Regions from separate parts of the Janthinobacterium sp. 1_2014MBL_MicDiv genome, predicted to be linked through region 2. Evidence: predicted binding sites of a transcription regulator. Region 2 holds the regulator's gene; the other holds the start of a gene.

Region 1 (7,555 bases), 2.7 Mb from region 2:
ACGACGTGCTGCATATCGGCCCCAGCGGCCTGGGCCTGCTGCGCACGGCGCCCGGCGCTGGCGCGGCCCTGTGCTCGATCGCGCTGGCCTGCTTCCCCATCACGCGCCGGGTCGGCGCCTGGATGTTCGGCGGCGTGGCCGTGTTCGGCCTGGGCACCCTGGTGCTGGGCAGCACCAGCTATTTCCCGCTGGCCCTGGTGGCGCTGTTCCTGATGGGCGCCGGCGACATGGTCAGCGTCTACATCCGTCACCTGCTGGTGCAGTTCGAGACGCCGGACGAGATACGCGGCCGTGTCAGCGCCGTGAATGCCGTCTTCATCGGCGCCTCGAACGAACTGGGCGAGTTCGAATCGGGCCTGACGGCCGGCTGGTTCGGCCTCGTGCGCGCCGTCCTCTTCGGCGGCGCCGCCACCCTGGCCGTGACGGGCGTGTGGGCCGTGCTGTTCCCCGTGCTGTCGCGCATGGACCGCTTCCCCCACCACGAGAAGGAGGCGGCCTCCAGGGCGTCCACCGCGACCACGACTTAAGGGCTAAGATGCGCTATCGCCACTGAGGTCACCGCGCCATGAAAATCACGCTTCCGTTTCACAGCTTCATCCGCAGCCGTCCGCACCTGAGCCTGGCCACCGCCATCGGCGTGGCGGCCGGCCTGCTGCTGCCGGCGTCATGGCAACAGATGACGCGGCTGCTGACGGCCTGGAACGTGGCCGTCTGGTTCTACCTGGCGACCATGGCCTGGATGATGATGCGTGCCAACCATCACAAGGTCAAGGCCATGGCGCAGCGCCAGGATGAACGGGCCGCCACGGTCCTGTCGGCCCTGTCCGTCGCTTCCGTGATGAGCCTGGCAGCCATCATCTCGCAGCTGTCGTCCATGAAGGACATGGCCGCCGATGAGCGGGCCCTACACTACGCGCTCACCATCCTGACCCTGGTCGGCTCGTGGTTCCTCGTCGGCACCCTGTTCTGCTTTCACTATGCGCACCTGTTTTACCAGGCCGACCCCGCACTGCGCCCCCTGAAATTCCCCGACGACGAGCCCGACCCCGATTACTGGGACTTCCTGTATTTCTCGTTCACCATCGCCGTGGCCGTGCAAACGTCGGACGTGTCCGTGCAGACGCGCATGATGCGGCAAATCGTGCTGGGACAATCCGTGCTGAGCTTTTTCTTCAATCTGGTCGTGCTGGGCCTGTCCATCAATATCGCTGCCGGCCTGATTAACGGCTGAAGACGGCGTCAGGGCGGGACTGGCGACGGGCCGCAAAAAATTCCTTGAGGAAACTTGATCTGGCTGTAGGGTTAAGCCCATCTTAATCGTGCAAACCCCTTGAAATTGTAGAAACTGGAGTAAGATAAGTTACATACACGAGGTCATGTGTATGAGGCAAGAACCAGGCGCCGACGCGCCCTGGCAGCGAGCAGCACCGCTGCCGTGCATGGCGCCTGAGATGGGTTTTTTTTGAATTGACAGGAGTAAGCATATGCAAATCAATATTCATACCGACAGCACCATCGCCAACACCGCTGGACTGAACGAACATGTGCAATCCGTACTGGAAGCCGCACTGAACCGCTTCCGCGACAACCTGACCCGCATCGAAGTCCACCTCAGCGATACGAACGGCCCGAAAGGCGGCGCGGACGATATCCGCTGCGTCATGGAAGCACGCGTTGCCGGCTACCAACCAATTGCCGTCACTGAACAAAACGCCACCGTGCACCAAGCCGTTGCCGGCGCCACCGACAAGCTGAAACGCGCCATCGATAGCGCCCTGGGCCGCCTGCAAGACAGCAAGCGCCACGCCACCGGCAAGAATGCCGTGATCGATACGACGGAAGTCGAAGAAGCGGCCGAGTAATTCCCCACCCGCAGTTTTGCCAGAGACCAAGGCAGCCGTTCAAGGCTGCCTTTGCACATCGGGCGCACCGTTTCGCCAGCGGCAACAACGCTATCAAAACCACAAGCATTTCAGCTTATTAACGCGACAATGAAATAATTGTCGTATTTCTCACAGTAAGTGACCTCAAGCAAGCCTTTGCCGTTACGGCCGGGGCAGCTTTACGCTATCATGAAGATACCGGCACGTTGCTCGCGGGCGCCGGCTTTTTGAAAGTATGATTGTGGAACAGATCGGTAACTTTGGCGCTTCAGGCTGCAACATCGGCGATTTACAGCTATTTCGCGATGGGGCGGACAGCCGGACGACCGCCATGCTGGCCCCCTGCCCCGTCATGCGCCTCGAAGCGGGCGAAGCCATTACCGACACGCGCGGCGCCAGCCTGTACATCGTCCTGCGCGGCTCGCTGGCCGTGGCCGCCGACACCCATACGGGCATGGATGACGGCACCGTCAGCAAGGTCTTGCCCGGCGAAAGCGTGGGCGAACAATCGGTGCTCGACGAAGCGAGCAACCTGGCCGCTATTTCCGCACTGGAAGAAACCGACTTGCTGGTGATCGACGCGGCCATCGTCTGGGAATTGATCGAGCAGTCGAACGGCCTGGCGCGCAACCTGCTGCGCCTGCTGTCCTTCCGCATCCGCGCCGCCAACGCCCTGCTGCGCCGCCGGCAGAAACTGGGCGAATTCTACCGCCAGCTATCGATGGTCGACAGCCTGACGGGCCTGTACAACCGCGCCTGGCTGACGGACTTGCTGCCGAATATGATCGTCACGGCCCACGGCAGCGGCGCGCCGCTGTCGCTGATCATGATCGACCTCGACCATTTCAAGCGCTTCAACGACACGCACGGCCACCAGGCGGGCGACCAGGCCCTGCGCATCGCCGCGCAAGTGCTGGGCGCGGCCCTGCGACCGACGGATTTTGCCGTGCGCTACGGCGGCGAGGAATTGATGGTGATCTTGCCCGATACCAATGAAAACGTGGCCCTGCGCGTGGCTCAGCGCCTGTGCGAACGCATGCAGCAAGCCATCATCTTCAACGACATGCGCAGCCCGCTGCCGCACATCACGGGCTCGTTCGGCGTGGCCAGCCTGGCCCGGGAGCAGGACGACCATGGCCTGATCGCGGCGGCCGATGCGGCCCTGTACCGTGCCAAGGCGGCTGGCCGCAATAGAGTAAGCACCTGATGCAGCGTCCATGGCGCCTGCACATGTTCTCGGGCGCCTGACGTCAATCGTCTCAGGCCGCCTTGCTGTCGGCCGGCTTGGCCGGTGCGGCGGCGTCATCCTTCTTGCTGCCGTGCGCGGCGATGAAGTCCGCATAGCCCTTCTGCACCAGCGCATAGGTCTTGTCGATATTGCTGGCGATATCGCCGCCGAGCACCTTCAAGCCCTCGAGGATGTCGCGCGCCTCCTTGAAGCCTTTTTCCATGCCGCCACTGATGGTGTCCATGAACTTGCTCAGGGCGGCATCGTCGTCCAGCTCGGGATTCTGCTTCTTGAATGCGTCAAAAAATCCCGTCGACAGCGATACAATACGGCTCGCCGTCGCTTCGGCGCTATTGTCCTGCGAGACCGCGTTCTGGATCGCGTCGTCGCCGTACTGTCCCTGCAACGCTTCATTGATGCTGGTGATGGCCGATTTGTAGACCAGCGCCAGCGGATCGTTCTGCGCGCCGATCGACACGTTCAGCGATGCCTGCATGATGGATGCGTTCAATTGCAGCTTCGTACGGTCGTTAACGCTCATTTCCGTCTTGCTGGCGTCCTTTTGCTGGACTTTATCGTCCTTGCCGGCAACGCCAGTACTGATGGAACTCACGGAAGCGGCGGAATTGCCGCCTGCGGCGATGGGAATTGACACGATAGGCCTCCTTGAACGGGCAATGTATGACACCATGCGAAAACCGCAACGGTGACTATCCTCTCGTGTAGTATCGGCAGGTTTTCAGAAAACTGTAGCGATGACGCCTTGAGCGGCCCGGACAAAACATTCAGCAACCCATCAGCACACGATAAGCAACGACCATCAATGACTAAGCAGACTTTCCTTTGGCACGACTACGAAACCTTTGGCGTCCAGCCGCGCCGCGACCGCCCGGCCCAGTTCGCCGCTATCCGCACGGATGCCGAACTCAACGAGATCGGCGAACCCATCATGCTGTATTGCCAGCCTGCCAATGATTTCCTGCCCGACCCACAGTCGTGCCTGATCACGGGCATCACGCCGCAGCAATGCCTGCAACTGGGCGTGCCCGAGCACCAGTTCGCCGCCACCATCGAAGCGGCTTTTTCCGAGCCGGGCACCATCGGCGTGGGCTACAACACCATCCGTTTCGACGATGAAGTGACGCGTTTCCTGTTCTGGCGCAACCTGATCGACCCGTATGCGCGCGAATGGAAGAACCATTGCGGCCGCTGGGACATCCTCGACGTCGTGCGCATGACGCACGCGCTGCGTCCGGAAGGCATCGAATGGCCGAAGCGCGACGATGGCCAGACCAGCTTCAAGCTGGAACACCTGAGCAAGGCCAATGGCCTCGTCCACGAAGCGGCGCATGATGCGCTCTCGGACGTGCGCGCCACCATCGCCCTGGCGCGCCTGATCAGGGAAAAACAGCCGAAACTGTTCGAATTCTGCCTGGCCCTGCACAAGAAGGACAAGGTCGCCAGCGAAATGGGCATGCACCTGGCCGCCAGCGAGCGCCAGCCCTTCCTGCACGTGTCGGGCATGTTCCCGGCCGAACGGGGCTGTTTGGGCGTCGTCTGGCCGCTGGCCACGCATCCGAGCAACAAAAATGAAATCCTCGTGTGGGATTGCCAGTACGACCCGCGCGAACTGTTCAGCCTGGATGCGGACACCATCCGCACGCGCCTGTTTACGCGCAAGGACGCCATGCCCGAAGGCATGACGCGCCTGCCCGTGAAAAGCGTACACCTGAACAAGTCGCCCATGCTGGTCGGTAATTTGAAGACCCTGTCGCCTGCCATGGCCGCGCAATGGGGCATCGACGTGGACGCCGCGAAGATCAACGCGCAATTCGCCGCCACGGCGCCGAACATGGACGCCATCTGGGCCGAAGTGTTCCAGCGTCCGGGAGCGAATACCGCGCTGGACGTGGATGAAGATTTGTACAATGGTTTCGTCAGCAACGACGACCGCCGCCTGCTCGAGTCGCTGCGCCGCGAAACGCCGGCCAAGCTGGCCACGGCACGTCCCTCGTTTGCCGACGAGCGCCTGCAGGAACTGCTGTTCCGCTACCGCGCCCGCAATTTCCCGCACACCCTGAGCGAAGCGGAAAGCCTGCGCTGGGAACAGCACCGCGCCGCCCGCCTGTTCGACGGCGACGGCGGCGCCCGCACCATCGAAATGCTGTTTACGGAAATCGACGTACTGTCGGAATCCGTGGATGAGCGGGGGGAGGAAATTCTGGGAGAGTTGTACGACTATGCGGAGATGGTCGCGCCCATGCGCGACTGAAACCCGGGCAGGTCGGATTAGCGAAGCGTAATCCGACAAGTGCCGACGACGACCCATGTCGGCTTACGCCATGCGGCCAAGCCGACCTGCCAATCAAAAATGCCGGGCTAGCCCGGCATTTTTTATGGATGCAACTTAAACCGAACGATGGGCATTGATCGCATCGCGCGTTTCAATCGCCACGCGGCGCGCCGCATCGGCGAAGTCTTCGCCAGCCTGCGGCGTGGCGTAGATGATGGCGCGCGAGGAGCTGATCATCATGCCCATGCCATTGGCCGTCTGGCCCGCGCCGACGGTGGCGGCGATGTCGCCGCCCTGGGCGCCGATGCCGGGCACCAATAAAGGCATGTCGCCGACGATGGCGCGCACCTGTGCCAGTTCCTCCGGGAAGGTGGCGCCGACGACGAGCGCGCACTGGCCGTTCTTGTTCCATTTCTCGGCCACCAGGCGCGCCACGCGCTGGTACAGCGGCACGCCGTCCGTATCGAGGAATTGCAAGTCCGAGCCGCCCGGGTTCGAGGTGCGGCACAGGATGATCACGCCGCGGTCGCTCCACGCCAGGTAGGGGTCGAGCGAATCCTCGCCCATGTAGGGGTTCACGGTGACGGCGTCGGCGCCGTAGCGCTCGAACGCTTCGCGCGCGTATTGCGTGGCTGTGGCGCCGATGTCGCCCCGTTTCGCGTCGAGGATCAGCGGGATGTGCGGGTAATTCTCGCGCACGTAGCGGCAAATGTCTTCCAGCTGTTTTTCCGCGCCCAGCGCGCCGAAATACGCGATCTGCGGCTTGAAGGCGCAGGCCAGGTCGGCCGTGACATCGATGATGCGCGTGCAAAAGGTGGTGATTCCATCGGGCAAGTCGCGCAATTCGGCCGGCAGTTTCGCCAGGTCGGGGTCCAGTCCCACGCACAGCAGGGAATTATTGGCCGTCCACGCGGCGGATAATTTATTGATGAAATTCACGGCACACCTTCTCTATATTCAGTTGCAAACCCCGTATTGTAACGCGGCGCGGGCTTGCCACGGCAGTCCGCGCCCGCGCCGAAGCGGTCTGGAGCGCTTATTAAACCAACATCTTGTGCCGTTTCAGGTATATTTGCCTCACCTCCCCTTTACGCACGGAACCCATCATGCAAATCACCAATCAATTCACCAAATGGCTGCGCCTGGCGCTGAGCGTCACCGTCCTGGCCGGCGTCCTGACGGGCTGCGGCTACAACGACTTCCAGAGCAAGGACGAGGCAACCAAGGCCGCCTGGGGCGAAGTGGTCAACCAGTACCAGCGCCGCGCCGACCTGATCCCCAACCTGGTGAACACCGTCAAGGGCTATGCCACGCACGAACGGGAGACGCTGGAAGCGGTGACCAAGGCGCGCGCCGCCGCCACCAGTTTCCAGATCACGCCGGAAGTACTGAACGATCCGGCCGCGTTTGAAAAGTTCCAGCAAGTGCAGGGGCAACTGTCGTCTGCCCTGTCGCGCCTGATGGTGGTGTCCGAGAAATACCCGGACTTGAAGGCCGACACCAGCTTCCGCGACTTGCAGTCGCAGCTGGAAGGCACGGAAAACCGCATCACCGTGGCGCGCCAGCGTTACATTACCGCCGTGCAAGACTACAACGTGCATGCGCGCAGCTTCCCGAACAACCTGACGGCCATGGTCTTCGGCTACAAGGTCAAACCATCGTTCACGGTGGAAAATGAGAAGGCCATCTCGACCGCGCCAACCGTCGATTTCGGCAAATAAGATGAAAGCCTGGTCTTATCTGGTGGCGCTGGCGACAGCGCTGCTGCTGTGCACCAGCCTGCCCGCCAGCGCGCAGGAGCTCGTGCCCGTGCCGCCGCTGGCGGCGCGCGTGACGGACGACGCCGGCATGCTGGACGCCAAGCAAAACGCGGCGCTGGAAGCCGTGCTGGCCGATTACGAAGCCAAGACGGGCAGCCAGATCGCCGTGCTGCTGGTCAAGAGCACGGCGCCGGAAGCGATCGAGCAATACAGCATCCGCGTGACGGATGCGTGGAAGCTGGGCCGCAAGGGCGTCGACGACGGCGTGCTGCTGATGGTGGCGAAGGACAACCCGTCCGCCCTGCGCCGCCTGCGCATCGAGGCGGGCCGCGGCGTGCAGGGCGTGCTGACGGATGCGCAATCGAAACGCATCCTGCAGGATGTCATCGCG
Region 2 (7,555 bases):
GCTGTACATCACGGCCGGCATCATCGGCGGCATGGGCTTGATTCCCGGCATGCCGAACATGGTCTTCATCCTGCTGGCGTCCCTGCTGGCCGGTTCCGCGTATCTGATCAGCAAGAAGCGCACGCAGGCGAAAGAGGCGGCCGAAAAGCCGGCCGAGGTGCAGCAAGCCACGGTGGCGCCCGAGCAGGAAGAGGCCAGCTGGCAAGACATCATGCCCGTCGATACCCTGGGCCTGGAAGTGGGCTACCGCCTGATTCCGCTGGTCGACAAGACGCAGGGCGGCGAATTGCTCAAGCGCATCAAAGGCATCCGCAAGAAATTCGCCCAGGAAGTGGGCTTTTTGGCACCGCCCGTGCATATCCGCGACAATCTGGAATTGAAACCGTCGGCCTACCGCATCACGCTCAAGGGCGTGGAAGTGGGGGTTGGCGAAGCATTCAATGGCCAGTTCCTGGCGATCAACCCCGGCATGGCCAGCGGCACCTTGCCCGGCCTGTCCACGACGGACCCGGCCTTCGGCTTGCCGGCCACGTGGATCGAGGCCAGCCTGCGCGACCAGGCGCAGTCGATGGGCTACACGGTGGTCGATGCGGGCACCGTGGTGGCCACGCACCTGAACCACCTGATCACCTCGCACGCTTCCGAATTGCTGGGCCGCGCGGAAGTGCAGGCGCTGCTCGACCACCTGGGCAAGGATGCGCCGCGCCTGGTGGAGGACCTGGTGCCGAAGATGCTGTCGCTGTCGACGCTGCAAAAAGTGCTGCAGAACCTGCTGATGGAAGGCGTGCACATCCGCGACATGCGCACCATCATCGAAACCCTGGCCGAGCACACGGTGCACACGCAGGATCCGAACGACCTGACGGCGCTGGTGCGCGTGGCCCTGGGCCGCGCCATCGTGCAGCAACTGTTCCCCGGCGCGGCCGAACTGTCCGTGATGACGCTCGACAGCCGCCTCGAGCGCCTGCTGATGCAGGCGATGGGCAATGGCGGCGATGGCGCGGGCATCGAGCCTGGCCTGGCCGACACCATCGCCCACCAGGCGGGCCTGGCCGCGCAGCAGCAGGAAGCGCTGGGCCTGACGCCCGTGCTGCTGGTGCCGGCGCCGCTGCGCGCGCTGCTGTCGCGCTTCCTGCGCCGCGCCCTGCCGCAGCTGAAGGTGCTGTCGCATGCGGAAGTGCCGGAAACCAAGACCATCCGCGTCACCAGCCTGGTGGGCGCGCAGTAGTTGCCTGATAAGCAAGGCGGGGCCGTTCCGGCGCGAACGGCCCCGTTTTTTACTTGCCGCACCTCAATTTCCTCACGGCAAACTGAATAACGGGTACTTTCCCGTCCTGTTCCTTCGATCATTTCCCCAGTGCATCGCTAATAATGGAAACTGTCCGAGTGATCTGTGTCCATGTGGAAGACAGCACTCAAGCAACAGGAGTCGATGATGGTCACACCGTTCAGCCAGTACTGCGCCACCCCCGCCTCGGGAGGCCGGCCATGAATGTGAAGAAATTTACGGGCGCCTCGTCGCGCGATGCGCTGCGCAAGGTGCGCGAAGCGCTCGGCCCCGATGCCGTGATCCTGTCGAACCGCCAGGCCGATGGCGTGGTGGAAATCCTCGCGCTGGCCAATGACGATGCCGCCTCGCTGGCATCGCCGCCGGCCGCCTCGGAAATGGCCCAGCCGCGTCCCCAGTTGCAGACCCAGTTCGCCACGCCGCAGCGCGCGGCCGCCCCGGCCCAGCGCCCGGCCGCGCCGCGCCAGGCATCGTCCGAGCCAGTGGACATGGCCCGCATGCAGCAGATGATGGCCAGCGCGCTGGCGCACGTCAAAGAAAACGCCGCCGCCGAGATGAGCGGCATGATGAATGAAATCCGCGCCATGCGCGGCATGATGGAAACCCAGCTGGCGGAAATCTCGTGGGGTTCGACGCAGCAGCGCGAGCCGCAAAAAGCCGTCGTGCTGCGCGAAATGCTGGCGGCCGGCTTCTCGGCCAGCCTGGCGCGCTACCTGATCGACAAGCTGCCCGCCGGCCTGGACGGCGCGCAAAGCATGCGCTGGATCAAGACCGTGCTCAGCCGTAACCTGAATACTGTCGCCAATGAAGACGCCATGCTCGAGCAGGGCGGCGTATTCGCGCTGGTGGGCCCGACCGGCGTCGGCAAGACCACCAGCACGGCCAAGCTGGCGGCGCGCTGCGTGATGCGCCACGGCCCGGAAAAGCTGGCCCTGATCACCACGGACGCCTACCGTATCGGCGCGCACGAACAGCTGCGCATCTACGGCAAGATCCTCGGCGTGATGGTGCACTCGGTGAAGGACGAGGCCGACTTGCGCATCGCCCTGAAGGAATTGAAGAACAAGCACACGGTGCTGATCGACACGGTGGGCGTGAGCCAGCGCGACCAGATGGTGACGGAGCAGGTGGCCATGCTGTCGGGCGCCGGTGCCGACGTCAAGCGCCTGCTGTGCCTGAATTCGACGGCAACGCAGGAAACGCTCAATGAAGTGGTGCGCGCCTACCAGGGCAGCGGCCTGGCCGGCTGCATCATGACCAAGCTCGATGAAGCGGCGTCGATCGGCAATGTACTCGACGTGGTGATCCGCCAGAAGCTGAACCTGTTTTATGTGTCGAACGGCCAGCGCGTGCCGGAAGACCTGCACCTGGCCGACCGCGCCTACCTGATCGACCGCGCCTTCAAGCTCAAGCGCGATACGGCGGCGACGCAGTTTTCCGATGCCGAACTGCCGCTGCTGATGGCGCAGGCCGCCGCCCGCAACAATGAAGCGCGCGGGGTGCACCTTGGCTAATTTCGATTTCGACCAGGCCGAAGGCCTGCGCCGCATGCTGGCCGGCCCGCAGCCGCGCGTCATGACGTTCCTGTCGGCCACGCCGCAGGACGACAAGGGCGCCATGCTGGTCAACCTGGGCGCTTCGCTCGCGTATGGCGGCAATGAAGTGCTGCTGGTCGACGCCAGCGGCGGCAGCGACGGCGTCGCTTCGCGCCTGGGACTGGCGCACGGCGCCAGCCTGCTCGACGTGGCGCGCCAGCAGTGCGGCCTGAACCAGGTGATCCACCAGGTGCCGCAGGGCTTCGGCGTGGCCCACCTGGGCGCGCGCAACCACCTGATGGACAGCAGCGACTATGCGGGCGACGAAGACACGCGCCGCCTGGGCAAGACCTTCGAAGTGATGGCGCGCCAGAGCGGCATCGTGCTGGTCGACGGCGTGGTGGCCGAGGAGGGCGCATGCTTCCCCGTGCCGCTGATGGCCTCGTCCGACATCGTGGTGCAGGTGTCGAACAGCGCCAATTCGATCAAGGCGGCCTATTGCCTGATCAAGCGACTGAACCAGGAGCTGGGACGGCGTCCGTTCGGCATTCTTGTCACCGGCGCTTCCGAATCCGAGGCAAAAGTGGTATACGATAATATGGCGCAGGCGGCGAGCCGCTACCTGGCCGTGAAACTGACGTCGATGGGGTCGGTGCCGGCCGATGAATACCTGCACCGCGCCGCGCGCCTGGGCCGCAGCGTGGTCGACGCGTTTCCGCTGGCGGGAGCTTCGGTGGCGTTTCGCGGACTGGCCGAGCGCCTGGTCCGTTCGGCGGCGCCGGTGCTGGGCACCACCTTGTACCAGACGGGGAGCGCACACCATTTCAGCGCCTGAATCCAACCGTAGCACCAGATAAGACGATAAAACAATAAGCAGCCTATGTACACGGTCAAAGGGAAATCGAACAAGGACTATTTGCTGACGGAGCATATCCCGCTGGTGAAGCGTCTGGCGCACCATATGAAGGCGAAATTGCCGCCTTCGGTCGAGGTCGATGACCTGATCCAGGCCGGCATGATCGGCCTGCTGGACGCCATCAGCCGCTATGAGGAAACGCATGGCGCGCAGTTCGAGACGTATGCCGTGCTGCGCATCCGCGGCGCCATGCTCGACGAGCTGCGCACCAGCGACTGGCTGCCGCGCAGCATGCGCCAGAACATGCGCAAGATCGAAGAGGCGATGAGCATTTTGCAGCAGCGCTTGGGCCACCCGCCGACGGAGTCGGAAGTGGCGAAACTGCTGAAAATGTCGCTGGCCGACTACCAGGAAATGCTGGGCGACGGCGGCGGCCACCAGCTGGTGTACTACGAAGATTTTCATGACCCGGACGGCAATGACAGCTTCCTCGACCGCCATTGCGTGGACGAGGACAGCGACCCCTTGCGGTCCCTGCTCGATACCGATTTCCGGCAATCCGTGATCGATGCCATCGACGCGCTGCCGCCACGCGAGAAAATACTCATGGGCCTGTACTACGAAGAAGAACTGAACCTGAAGGAGATCGGCGCGGTGATGGGCGTATCGGAATCGCGCGTCTCGCAGCTGCATACCCAGGCCGTCGCGCGCCTGCGCGCAACCTTGAGGGAGCAGGCGTGGACTGGTCCAGCGTAATCGGGCTGGCGCTGGCGCTGGCGGGCCTCCTGGTCGGCCAGGCACTGGAGGGCGGCAAGATGGCCTCCCTGCTGCAGCCGGCCGCCTTCGCCATCGTTGTCATCGGCACCTTCGGCGCCGTGCTGCTGCAAACGCGCTTGCGCACCTTCGTGCGCGGCCTGGAAATGCTGCGCTGGGTGTTCCTGCCGCCTTCGGACACGCGCGCCGCGCTGGCGCGCGACATCGGGCAGTGGAGCCTGACGGCGCGCCGCGACGGCCCGCTGGCCCTCGAGCGCCTGATGGAAAACACGGCCGACCGCTTCAACGCCAAGGGTTTGCGCATGATCGTCGACGGCATCGCGCCCGACAAGCTGCGCCAGCTGCTCGACGTGGAAATCTCCGCCTACGAGATGGCCGAGCGCCAGGCCGTCAAGGTGTGGGAATCTGCCGCCGGCTATTCGCCCACGATCGGCATCCTGGGCGCCGTGCTGGGCCTGATCCACGTGATGGAAAACCTCACCGACCCCAGCAAGCTCGGCGGCGGAATCGCCGTGGCGTTCGTCTCCACCATCTATGGCGTGGGCCTGGCCAACCTGCTGTTCCTGCCGGTGGCAAATAAACTCAAGGCCATCGTTTCGCGCCGCGTGCTGCAGTATGAAATCACGGCCGCCGTGCTGTACGACATCGCCACGGGCGACCATACGCGCATCATCGAAGAGCGCGTGGCCAGCCTCCTGCACGAGCACTGACCATGATGCGGCGCGCGCGCAGGAAGTATGACGAGGAACCGGACAACCAGGACCGCTGGCTGATCTCGTACGCCGATTTCATCACCCTGCTGTTCGCCTTTTTCGTCGTCATGTATGCGATTTCGCAAGTCAACGAAGGCAAGTACCGCGTCTTCCAGAGCGCCATCGGCCAGGCCTTCAGCCTGGACAAGGGCGCGCCGCCCATCCTCATGGAAGCGCCGCAGGCGATCCCGCTGCCGAATCCCGCCCTGAAGCGCCGCACGGAAGCCATCCGCCGCGAGCGCGAGCACATGACGCGCCTGGCGCAGGACCTGACGTCCACCCTGGCGCCGCTGGTCAAGGAAGGCAAGGTGCGCGTGACGCAGACGAGCCGCGGCGTCAGCGTGGAAATCAACGCCAGCGTGCTGTTCGACCCGGGCGCGGCGCGCCTGACGCCGGAATCGGACCAGGCCCTGCGCGCCGTGGCCGTGCTGCTCAAGGACGACACGCACGACGTGCAGGTGGAAGGGCATACCGATGTGCAGCCGATCAGCAATTCGAACTTCGCCTCGAACTGGGAACTGTCGGCCGCGCGCGCCAGCGCCGTGGTGCGCCTGTTCATCGCCAGCGGCGTGCAAGCCACGCGCCTGACGGCCGTCGGCCACGCCGACAACATCCCCGTGGCGCCGAACGCCACGCCGGAAGGGCGCGCGCGCAACCGCCGCGTCGCCGTGACCATCCTCTCGGGCATCCCCGAGACGGTGACGGAAGTACCGACGGCGCCGCCGGCCAACTGACAAGGCCTGACAAAACCGTCGCGAGCGGCAGCGAGGCTCGGCGCCCCCGTTGGCCCGAGAAGCGGAGCTGTGCCTTGCACGGGGCCGCCGAGGCAGTGAGCATCGGCGGGCGCAAATCGCGACGCGCAGCAGGTGTTGTTAGGTGTTCTATGTTAGGTGTGCTAAGCCTGGCCTTCCTGCCGGCGCGGCTTTGCGCCCTGGCGCGTGTCATGGGCTGGTCATACTGGACTGCTAGGCTGTCGCCCTTCTTTTCAGCTTCCAGGTCAATCCCATGTCTTACTCCAGAACCTTGCTTCCTTTGGCCATCGCCATCCTGTTGAGCGTCGCCGCCTGCGGCGGCGATGGCGGCCCGGACGGCAGCGTGCCACCGCTGCCAGCCGGCCGCTGGATCGCCGGCGACCTGCACACCCACACCACGCAATCGGCCGATGCGGATGTCAGCCAGACGCTGGACAAGGTGCTGGCCAAGGCCTTTACCACGTATGGACTCGACTGGATGGCGCTGTCCAACCATTTGCGCGTTTCCACGCGCGATGCGCTGGGCGCGCCGCTGCCGGCGCCCATTCCGATGTCCATCGCTGCCGAACGCCATGAAATCCCGCGCGTCCAGGCGCTGCAGGCGGGCGGCGCCTACGCCGACAAGCTGGTCTTTACCGGCTTCGAGTGGGACATGCCGACCCACGATCACATCGGCATCGGCCTGTTCGAAGGCAAGGACAAGCTCAGTGCCAGCACCCGGGGCATGAAGGAGTTCGAATACCTGTTCACCACGCGCGACGCCAGCATGTTCGACGCCGCCGACGTCGCCGCATGGAAAGGCAAATATGGCGAGGCGCGCTACAACAAGACGGCTGCCGACGCGCTGCAAGCGATCGACTGGCTCAGGCAGAATTATCCGGAAACCAGCTACGCCGTCATCAACCACCCGTCGCGCAACAAGGGCAGCTACAGCATCGCCGACTTGCGCGCCTTTAACGATGCCGCCCCCAACATCATGTTCGCCATCGAAGGCATGGTCGGCAACCAGATGGAGCCGGACCGCGGCGGCTATACGGCCGCCTACACGGACGACAATGCGCTGCTGCGCGTGTATGGCGGTGTCGACTACGTGGTGGCCAAGCTGGGCGGGCCATGGGATGCGCTGCTGGGCGAGGGCCGCCGCATCTGGAACCTGACCGACTCGGATACGCACTTCAAGATCGTCGGCGGCAACAGCAGCGGCTATTTCCCCGGCGAATATGCGAAGAACTATGTGTTCAACAGCGCGCAAGGGGCGCCGCAGGCGAAGGACTTGCTGGCCGGCTTGCGCTCGGGCAAGATGTTTTCCACCTATGGCGACTTGATCAACGCGCTGGACTTCAACCTGGCCAGCAAGGACGACCGCAAGGAGATGGGCGGCGAGCTGAAGGTCGGCAACGGCGACACCGTCACGCTTACCATCCGCTTCAAGAGCCCGGCCAGGAACAACTACGAGAAGCCGGTCGACAGCGGCGTGGCCGCCAACGTCAAGCCCGTCGTCGACCATGTCGACCTGATCGTCGGCGATGTCGGCGCGAAGGCGGTGGCGGGCACGCCAGCCTACGACGTTGCCAGCAATGCCAGCACGCGCGTGCTCA

The links. The regulator FliA, encoded in region 2, starts transcription of late flagellar genes. The targets are predictions, from matches to a motif close to CTAAAGTTTNNNNNNNNNNNGCCGNTA.
Region 1: the regulator FliA is predicted to act here: its motif matches at 3,838-3,864, upstream of YQ44_RS20860 (DUF5610 domain-containing protein).

The regions. Positions count from the first base shown of each region.
Region 1 is NZ_CP011319.1:4,823,069-4,830,623, forward strand. It holds gene YQ44_RS20840 (MFS transporter) at 1-527, shown strand, start outside; gene YQ44_RS20845 (DUF1345 domain-containing protein) at 566-1,231, shown strand; gene YQ44_RS20850 (HPF/RaiA family ribosome-associated protein) at 1,485-1,862, shown strand; gene YQ44_RS20855 (GGDEF domain-containing protein) at 2,125-3,090, shown strand; gene YQ44_RS20860 (DUF5610 domain-containing protein) at 3,143-3,766, opposite strand; gene sbcB (exodeoxyribonuclease I) at 3,935-5,383, shown strand; gene pyrF (orotidine-5'-phosphate decarboxylase) at 5,519-6,343, opposite strand; gene YQ44_RS20875 (LemA family protein) at 6,511-7,125, shown strand; gene YQ44_RS20880 (TPM domain-containing protein) at 7,127-7,555, shown strand, end outside.
Region 2 is NZ_CP011319.1:1,039,373-1,046,927, forward strand. It holds gene flhA (flagellar biosynthesis protein FlhA) at 1-1,228, shown strand, start outside; gene flhF (flagellar biosynthesis protein FlhF) at 1,489-2,802, shown strand; gene YQ44_RS04555 (MinD/ParA family ATP-binding protein) at 2,795-3,658, shown strand; gene YQ44_RS04560 (RNA polymerase sigma factor FliA) at 3,704-4,435, shown strand; gene YQ44_RS04565 (flagellar motor protein) at 4,417-5,163, shown strand; gene motD (flagellar motor protein MotD) at 5,169-5,939, shown strand; gene YQ44_RS04575 (S-layer protein) at 6,211-7,555, shown strand, end outside.